2 linked regions of the Variovorax paradoxus genome follow. Each later gene encodes a partner of the first gene's protein in a complex. Links are inferred from orthologs where the notes say so. Each region holds a gene or a part of one and is shown on either strand. Other genes may lie near its edges.

Region 1 (6,622 bases):
TGGTAGAGCCAGGCGGCATGCTGGGCCTGCGCGCCGCACAGCACCTGCAATTCGGCCTCGGCCTCCTGGGCGGCGGGGAACTTCTGCAGGTTCTTGTTGAGCCGGTCTTCCGTGGCCACGAAGAAGTTCTTGCGCAGGTGCGCCAGCGCGGCCGGCAGTGCGCCAGCTTCGGGCTCGCCCGTGCCGAAGATGTCGATGATGGCCTCGGCGGCCTTCTGCGGCGTCTTGTTGGACTCCTTGCCCAGTGCGGCGGCACGGTCGAGCCAGCGCTGTCGCACCGCACTGCCGCGCAGGGCGTCGGTCGGCTCCTCGAGCCCATCGAGCGAGGGATAGAAGGCGCTGAAATGCTGCACCGCGTTCTCTGCGTCGGCCAGCGAGAACTCGACGCGCTTGGACAGCGCCTCGCCCAGCGCCTTGGCCGTCTGCGAGCGGCCGTGCGTGGCGACGACGGCGTAGTAGTCGGCCAGCGCATTCCTGTCGGCGGTGACGGCCTCGAAGAACGGGCGCCACGTGTGGCTGCGCGCCTCGGCATCGTCCTCGAGCAGCTCGTAGTTCGACGGCAGGCCCAGTTCGCGCAGCACCGCCAGCGGCGCATTGCGCAGCAGGCCCGCGAACCATGCGTGAAAGGTGCGGAACTGCACCGGCCGGCCGCCTTCGAGCAGGCGACGGTAGAGGCCCTTCAGGCGTGGAACCGCCGCAAGTGCCGCCGCAGGCTCGACGCCGCGCATGACGAGTTGCGCGACCAGCTCTTCCGGCGTGCGCTCGACGAAATCTTCGAGCCACTGATCGAGCCGCTCGCGCATTTCGCCGGCAGCCTTCTTGGTGAAGGTGATGGCCAGGATCTCGTGCGGCTCGCAGGCGGAATCGCCTTCTTCGAGCAGTGCGCGCAGGATGCGCGATACCAGCATCCATGTCTTGCCCGCGCCCGCGCAGGCCTCGACGGCCACCGACCGGCGCGGGTCGCACGCGACGACGTAGAAGGCTTCGCGCGTGACGTGCCGGCCGTTGTGTTCGTAGGCTGCGCCGTTCATTGCGCCACCTCCCAGAAGTCTTTTCGGCAGAGGCCGCGTGCGGCGCAGTAGTCGCAGACGGCGCCCTCCCCCAGCGGCGGCAGCGGCGCACCCTGTGCGATGCGCGTGAAGTCGCTGATGATGCCGGCGACCAGCGCGTCGCGCGCTTCCACCACGGCAGGTTGCTCGACGGTCTGCGTGCCGGAGGACTTTTCACCCACGTTCACGTAGGCCGCGCGCAAGGTGTCGTCGGCCACCAGCGCCGCGTAGAAGGCCAGCTGCGTGTCTTCGGTCGGGTCTTTCACCCGCTCCTTGCTGACGGAGGCGGACTCGGTCTTGTAGTCGATCACGAAGGGCTGGCCGTCGGGCATGCGGTCGATGCGGTCGAGCCGGCCGATCAGGCGCAGGTCGCCCAGCGGCTGTTCCTTCCAGGGCTCGGATTCGACGAAGACCGCGCCGCTGGCCTCGTGGCCCGTCAGCCACTGGAGGTAGCCGTCGCGCACTGCGGGCCATGCCGCCGCGAACGGCAGGAACTCGGCGTCGGACAGGCCGAGTTCGCGCGTGGCCCGGCGTGCGGCCTCCTCGATGAACGCGGCGCGCTCCTGGGCGTCCTGCGTCGGTGTCTCGGTCAGCGCCTGGTGGAAGTGGCCGAGCACGGCGTGCAACCAGTTGCCGAAGTCGCGCTTGTCGACCTCGGCATCGAGCTCGTCGGCGCTGCGCAGGCCAAGCTGGCGCAGCGCGAAGAAGCGGTACGGGCAGCGCCGCAGGTCCTCGTACACGCTGGTCGAGATGTTCTGCAGCGGCAGCAGCGCGCCGGAAGGCTTCGGGTATTCGGTCGGCTGCACGGCGACCTCGCGCGGCAATCGCGGGTCGGTGGCGGGCCGCAAGGCGTGGTCGAGGTGCAGGGCCTGCACCAGCGGGCTGGGGCGCACGGGCTCGCCGTTGGCATCGGACTGGCGCCACAGCAATTCGCATGACGGGTTGTGCAGCGCCATGGCCCAGGCCGCGCGCTGCGCGGCTTCCAAGGCGTCGCGCGAAGGCAGGCCCAGGTCGGCGCGTTGTGCCGCGCTCCAGTTGCCGGGCGGCTCGGGCGATGCGGGCAGACGGCGGTCGTCGCAGCCAGGGATGACGACCGCGCCGAAGGCGCGGCCCAGCAGTTGGTAAAGCGGCAGCACCACGACCTTCGGTGCCTGGTCGCCGGCGGGGGGCACGAAGCTCGCATCCTCCAAGACATCGCGGACCCAGGCGGTGAACTCGGCGAGCGTGTGGCGCCCGCCCGGGAATTCTTCGTCGTCGCCATGGGCGCCGGCATCGAGCCACAGCGCGCCGATGACCTTGCCGCCGGCCATGTCCTCGCTGAGCGGCTCCCACTGCTCGCCCGCCTCCAGCAGCTCGCGCAGCGCGCGCAGCCACTCGGCCAGGGGCCGGGAACGGGTCATGGGGGCCCGGCGGGCCTCGATGGCCTCGGTGAAGGTCATCAGCGTGGCGTCGTGCGGTTTCTCGCTGCGTGCCACCAGCGCGCACCAGGCGGACCAGGCGGACCAGTCGCGTACGCCTTCACGGCGCAGGCGGGCCTCGAGCGACTGGATGATCAGCGCGTCGCCGTCGGCACCGCTCTTGAGCCATTCGAGCACTTGGTCGCTGCTGGCGTCATGGGTGCAGGCGCGCAGCGAACTCATCAACGTGGCGGCGGCGCGCGTGGTCGAAAGTTTCCATCCGGTCTCGTCGTGGGTGATGACGCCCTGTGCCTTGAGCTGGGCGCTGATACGGCGCGTGAGCGCGCGGTCGGTCGCCACCAGCGCGACCGGCGCGCGGTCTTCGGCCAGGTGGCGCAGCACGCAGGCGGCCGCGCGCTCGGCCTCGTCCTCAGGATCGAGCGCTACGTGCGAGGCTGCGGTTTCGGCCGGCGCATCGGTGGGAACCAGCGAGAGATGCAAGGCACGGTCTCCCCAGAGGGCGCAAAGCGCCTGGGTGAGCGGATCGGTCTGGAAGCCTTCGAGCACGATGAGCGCATCGACCTGTGCGCGCGTGCTCTCGCGCTGCAGCACATCGGTGGCATAGCCCGATGTGGCGACCCAGGCCACGGCGATGCGGATGAGCGCGCTCTCGGTGCGGAACCACTCGGACTCGCTGCCCGCCTCCGCCACCTGCGCCGCGCGGGCGGCCCAATCGCCCACGCGATCGTCGGGCGACACGGCGGCCGCGAGCGGTACCAACTGATAGGCCAATTCGACCACACGGCCGGCCAGCGCGAAGCGCTCGGCGCTGAAGCCTGCCTGCGACAGCAGCGCCTGTGCCGTGACGAGATCACGCGCCATGTCGTGCGCGATGTCGTAGCCGGTGGGTACGAAGCCGCCTGCGCTGCGGGCCCAGTTGTGCGTGGTTTCGAAGCGCGGCACGAAGCCCGGGCTGCCGCAGCGCGCCCACATGGCGCGCGCCACACCCATCAACTGGGCGTAGGGCACCAGCACCACCGTGCGGGCGGCGTGCAATTCGCGCTCGGCGAGCGCGCGGACGATCCGCGCGACGACGCCGTCCGCGGGGTCGCACCACAGGGCCTGGACGGGGTGGCCTTCATTCATGTTCTATCGAGGGATTTGAGAGCGTGGGAGAGGTGACGCACAAGGGCTTTGGCTATCGCCGCCATAGCGGCCGCCCATGGCACGCCACCCCTTGGTTTCTGTCACAATGACCTGAACTTTAGCTGCACCGAAACTCTCTGCGCACAAGGATCCATCACATGGCCAGCGAACTCATCAAACACATCTCCGATTCCTCCTTCGAGGCCGACGTGCTCAAGTCCAGTCAGCCCGTCCTGGTCGACTACTGGGCCGAATGGTGCGGCCCCTGCAAGATGATCGCCCCGATCCTCGACGAAGTGTCCGCCACCTACGAAGGCAAGCTGCAAATCGCCAAGCTCAATGTCGACGAGAACCGCGACATCCCCGCCAAGTTCGGCATCCGCGGCATCCCCACGCTGATGCTGTTCAAGGACGGCCAGCTGGCCGCCACCAAGGTCGGCGCCATGAGCAAGGCGCAACTCACGGCCTTCATCGACCAGCAACTCGCCTGAGCGACATTTCATCCCGGCCAGCGCGCAATGCGTTGGCCGGCGCGTTTTTCCTGTCATAATCTCCAACAGATCACCGGCCCTTACCTAGGCAACCGGTTCGAGTTCCCCGGTTGGTGAAGCAGTTCTCGCTTCACACCCAACCTCCCCCCGTTTTCCGTTCGATTACCCCGCGAGGGGTCATTCCATGCACTTAAACGAACTCAAGGCACTCCACGTGTCTGAAGTCCTCAAGCAGGCTGAAGCGCTTGAGATCGAAAACGTCGGCCGCATGCGCAAGCAGGAGCTGATGTTCGCGATCATCAAGAAGCGCGCCAAGGCCGGCGAGCAGGTCTTCGCCGACGGCGTGCTCGAAATCCTGCCGGACGGCTTCGGCTTCCTGCGCAGCCCCGACACCAGCTTCACGGCCAGCACGGACGACATCTACATCTCGCCCAGCCAGGTGCGCCGCTTCAACCTGCACACCGGCGACATGATCGAAGGCGAAGTGCGCACGCCCAAGGACGGCGAACGCTACTTCGCGCTGACCAAGCTCGACAAGGTCAACGACGGTCCGCCAGAGCAGAACAAGCACAAGGTGATGTTCGAGAACCTGACGCCGCTGTTCCCCAAGGAGCAGATGAAGCTCGAACGCGACGGCATCAAGGGCGAAGAGAACATCACGGGCCGCATCATCGACATCATCGCCCCCATCGGCAAAGGCCAGCGCGCCCTGCTCGTGGCACCGCCCAAGAGCGGCAAGACGGTGATGATGCAGCACATCGCCCACGCGATCAGCGCCAACTACCCCGACGTCCACATGATGGTGCTGCTCGTCGACGAGCGCCCCGAAGAAGTGACCGAAATGCAGCGCACGGTGAAGGGCGAGGTCATTGCCTCGACTTTCGACGAGCCCGCAGCGCGCCACGTGCACGTCGCCGAAATGGTGATCGAGCGCGCCAAGCGCCTGGTCGAACTCAAGAAGGACGTGGTGATCCTGCTCGACTCGATCACCCGCCTCGCCCGCGCCTACAACAACGTCGTGCCCTCGTCGGGCAAGGTGCTGACCGGCGGTGTCGATTCCAACGCCCTGCAGCGCCCCAAGCGCTTCCTGGGCGCCGCGCGCAACGTGGAAGAAGGCGGCTCGCTGACCATCATCGGCACCGCGCTGATCGACACCGGCAGCCGCATGGACGAAGTGATCTTCGAAGAGTTCAAGGGCACCGGCAACTCCGAAATCCACCTCGACCGCCGCCTGTACGAAAAGCGCGTGTTCCCCTCGATCCAGCTCAACCGCAGCGGCACCCGCCGCGAAGAGCTGCTGCTGGCACCCGAGATCTTGCAGAAGACCCGCATCCTGCGCCAGCTCATGTACAACATGGACGAGATCGAGTCGATGGAGCTGATGCTCAAGAACATGAAGGCGACCAAGACCAATGTCGAGTTCTTCGACATGATGCGTCGCGGCGGCTGAGCACCACTTCGCTCTGTCCGCGAAAGCGCGTTGACCCGTTGGGGCCAACGCGCTTTTTTCATGGGCGCGCTACAGCGATTGCACGGCCTTCGAGCGCACTCTGGCGGCCAAGGTCGAGCAGCTCCATGAGCGCGACGGCCTGCTCAGGCGGCACAGGATTCGGGCCCTTGCCCAGGATGGCGTCACGCACCGCGGCGTAGTAGTCGACGTAGTTGCCCGCGCGCGTGGGCACGCCGCGTTTGCCGGACGTACCGTCGCTTTCGGCCAGCGTGAGTTCGCCATCGAGCGGGTCGGCGCCCCACCCTTCGGCCGGCGGCCTCTGCCCTGAGCGCAGCGCGTCTTCCTGCGTGTCGACGCCATGCTTGAGGTAACTGCCGCGCGTGCCATGCACGATGTAGCGCGGTGCGGCTTCGGCTGCCAGCGTTGTCGAGTGCAGTACCACGCGCAGCGGCGCATGCGGTCCGCTTTCGTAGCGCAGCACGGCGTGAAAGTAGTCCTCGACCACGGCGCCGTCGCGCAGCACGGCGGTGTCGAGCTGGATCGTGTCGGGACGGCCGAACAGTTGCACGGTCTGGTCGACCAGATGCGCGCCCAGGTCCACCCAGAGGCCGGAACCCGGCACCGCCTGCTCGCGCCAGCGCACTTTCACCTCGGGCCGGAAACGGTCGAAATGCGACTCCATGTACACGGGACGCCCCAGTTCGCCGCTTGCCAGGATGTCTTTGAGTGTCAGGAAGTCGGCATCGAAGCGGCGGTTCTGATAAACCGCCAGCACGCGCTTGTTGCGCTCGGCCAACGCATGCAGCGCCCTGGCCTCGGCCACATCGAGCGTGAAAGGCTTGTCGACCACCACATGCTTGCCGGCTTCCAGCGCGGCCTTGGCGACCGGAAAATGTTGGGCATTCGGTGTCGCAACTACGACAAGATCGATGTCCGATCGGGCCACCAGCGCCGCCACGTCGGAAACCACGGCCACGCCCGGCCAGTCTTTCTGGACCTTGGCCGGCTGCGAACTCGCCACCGCGGCCAATTCGAGCCCTGGCACCGCAGAAAGCACGGGCGCATGGAAAGTCTGGCCGGCAAAGCCAT
Region 2 (2,826 bases), 2.4 Mb from region 1 along the record:
GCTCAAGGCCGCCAAGCGCTGGCTGCACCGCGACGACGACAAAGTGCCTGCATCGGCCCGCACGCACGTCTCGCAGGCTCGTGCCGCTCACCCGGTGCTGGACAAGATGGTCACGATGCGCGAAGAGCTGCGCCAGCTTTGGTTGAACACCTCGCAGTCGCGCGAGCAGCTGGCGGCCGATCTGGCGGCCTGGTGCCATCGGGCAGAGGCCAGCGGTATCGCCGGCCTGCGTGATTTCTCTACGCGCCTGCGCGCAGCACGCGCTTAATAGCTTCCGTGCTCAAATCAAAAAGCCGGCCTCAGGGTCGGCTTTTTTGTGTCCGTCGTTTTTTGCCGGTGGTGGTCTTGCGCCATCGCATCGCAAATCGACAGGCAACAAAAAACCCGCTGGGTAAGCAGCGGGTTTTTGTTTTGGAAAACCAGGGCTGAATTACTTCAGCTTGATTTCCTTGTATTCGACATGCTTGCGCGCCTTGGGGTCGAACTTCATGATCGACATCTTTTCAGGCATCGTCTTCTTGTTCTTGCTGGTCGTGTAAAAGTGGCCGGTACCCGCGGTGGATTCCAGCTTGATCTTTTCGCGTCCGCCTTTGCTCGTTGCCATGATTCAGCTCCTTAAGCTTGGCCGCGTGCGCGCAGGTCTGCGAGCACGGAGTCGATACCGTTCTTGTCGATCAGGCGCAGCGCGGCGCTCGAAACGCGCAGGCGAACCCAGCGGTTTTCAGTCTCGACCCAGAAACGGCGGTATTGCAGGTTCGGCAGGAACCGGCGCTTGGTTTTGTTGTTGGCGTGGGAAACGTTGTTTCCGACCATCGGGCCTTTGCCCGTTACGTCGCATACGCGTGCCATGTGGACACTCTTTCTTGAACAGCTGGCACCGGCGCAATCGTGGCGATTGCAGGTGTTTTGCAGCTTGACCTCGCCAGAAACGGGTGGCGGTACCCCGACTTTGCCGCGACTCGTAAGAGAGCCTTGTTTCGGCAAAGCCTCGGATTATAGCCCTTTTGGGCGACCGACCGCTTAAAGCGTGCCGTCCTGCTCCAGGAAGCGCTGTGCGTCGAGTGCGGCCATGCAGCCGGTGCCCGCGCTCGTGATGGCTTGGCGGTACACGTTGTCCTGCACGTCGCCGGCGGCGAAGACGCCCGGAATGCTGGTCATCGTGGCGAAGCCCTGCAGGCCGGAGCGGGTCAGGATGTAGTTGTCCTTCATTTCCAGCTGGCCCTGGAAGATGTCGGTGTTCGGGTGGTGCCCGATGGCGATGAAGCAGCCCTTCAGGTCGATCTGCTCGGTGGCGCCGGTCTGCGTGTTCTTGATGCGGATGCCCGTCACGCCGGTGTCGTCGCCCAGCACCTGGTCGAGTTCGCTGTGCAGCTTCAGCACGATCTTGCCTTCGGCGACCTTCTCCTTGACCTTGTCGATCAGGATGGGTTCGGCGCGGAACTTGTCGCGGCGATGCACCAGCGTCACCTTGTTGGCGATGTTGGCGAGGTAGAGCGCTTCCTCGACCGCGGTGTTGCCGCCGCCGATCACGCAGACTTCCTGCTCGCGGTAGAAGAAGCCGTCGCAGGTGGCGCAGGCGGAGACGCCGCGGCCCATGAACTTCTGCTCCGAGTCGAGGCCCAGGTACTTCGCCGAGGCACCCGTGGCGATGATCAGCGAGTCGCAGGTGTAGGTGCTGCTGTCGCCCGTCAGCGTGAACGGGCGCTTGCTCAGGTCGACCTTGTTGATGTGGTCGAACACGATCTGCGTCTTGAATCGCTCCGCATGTTCCAGAAAGCGCTGCATGAGGTCCGGGCCCTGCACGCCGTGGACGTCGGCCGGCCAGTTGTCGACCTCGGTGGTGGTCATCAGTTGCCCGCCCTGGGCGATGCCCGTGATGAGCAGCGGCTGCAGGTTTGCGCGGGCTGCATAAACGGCGGCGGTGTAGCCGGCGGGGCCGGAGCCGAGAATCAAAACCTTGGCGTGTTGGGGAGCGGACATGAGTAGAAAACCTAGGATATACGCTGATTCAGCGTGTACATTTTCAGGGTGGTAGCGATATATATGGAGTATCACCGCCCGGTTCAACTCCGGGTGAACGGTGTTTTCAATGCGCGCGATTGTAGTAATCCATTGGCTTGCCTTTTGGACCGCTCCGTGCGCTGTAGCAGGGATTGATAAATGTCGATGCTGTCCAACCTCGAATTGCTTCGGCGCGTTCCATTGTTCGCGTCGCTGACGGCCACGCAGTCCGCCAGCATCGCGGACGCGATCATCAAGAAGCGCTTCAAGCGCGCGGAAGTCGTCGTGGAGCAGGGCAAGAAGTCCGATGCGCTCTACATCATCCTGACCGGGCGTGCCCGCGTCACCAGCGCCGACAGCCGCGGCCGCGAGGTCATCCTGGCCACGCTGCACCCCGGCGACTATCTCGGCGAGATGAGCCTGATCGACGACGAGCCGCATTCGGCCACCGTGCGCACCGAAATCCAGTGCGACGTGCTCATGCTGGGCCGCGACGCCTTCGCGCGCTGCCTGCCCGAGAATTCCTCGATGGCCTACAACATCATGCGCGGCCTGGTGCAGCGCCTGCGCCACGCCGACCGCAAGATCGAATCGCTGGCGCTCATGGACGTGTATGGTCGCGTGGCGCGCTCGCTGCTCGAGTTCGCCATCGAGGACGGCGCGGGCAATCTCAAGGTCCGCGACAAGATCTCCCGCCAGGACCTGGCAAAGATGGTCGGTGCCTCGCGCGAAATGGTGAGCCGCGTCATGAAGGATCTCGAGGAGCGCGGCTTCGTGCAGACCCAGGACGACGGGTCGATGATCGTCAAGGAACGGCTCCTGTCC

Evidence for each region. Proteins that work in one complex are often made in the same cells at the same time.
Region 2: the proteins of trxA (region 1) and trxB are in contact, whole or in part, in a crystal structure (PDB 1F6M), measured with the Escherichia coli proteins. The link is inferred for Variovorax paradoxus from one-to-one orthologs.

What each region holds. Positions count from the first base shown.
Region 1 is NZ_CP091716.1:4,427,759-4,434,380, forward strand. Bases 2,611-5,416 are described here. They hold trxA (thioredoxin TrxA), read left to right. Parts: upstream 2,611-3,750; coding sequence 3,751-4,083; downstream 4,084-5,416. Other genes in these bases: L3V85_RS20510 (PD-(D/E)XK nuclease family protein), read right to left, coding at 2,611-3,592; rho (transcription termination factor Rho), read left to right, coding at 4,268-5,416. In the rest of the region: L3V85_RS20505 (UvrD-helicase domain-containing protein), read right to left, coding at 1-1,031; more of L3V85_RS20510, read right to left, coding at 1,028-2,610; more of rho, read left to right, coding at 5,417-5,533; L3V85_RS20525 (oxidoreductase), read right to left, coding at 5,592-6,622. UniProt on the Escherichia coli protein: Participates in various redox reactions through the reversible oxidation of its active center dithiol to a disulfide and catalyzes dithiol-disulfide exchange reactions.
Region 2 is NZ_CP091716.1:2,060,581-2,063,406, forward strand. It holds trxB (thioredoxin-disulfide reductase), read right to left. Parts: upstream 1,981-2,826; coding sequence 1,021-1,980; downstream 1-1,020. Other genes in the region: L3V85_RS09625 (DesA family fatty acid desaturase), read left to right, coding at 1-268; rpmG (50S ribosomal protein L33), read right to left, coding at 431-604; rpmB (50S ribosomal protein L28), read right to left, coding at 616-849; L3V85_RS09645 (Crp/Fnr family transcriptional regulator), read left to right, coding at 2,161-2,826.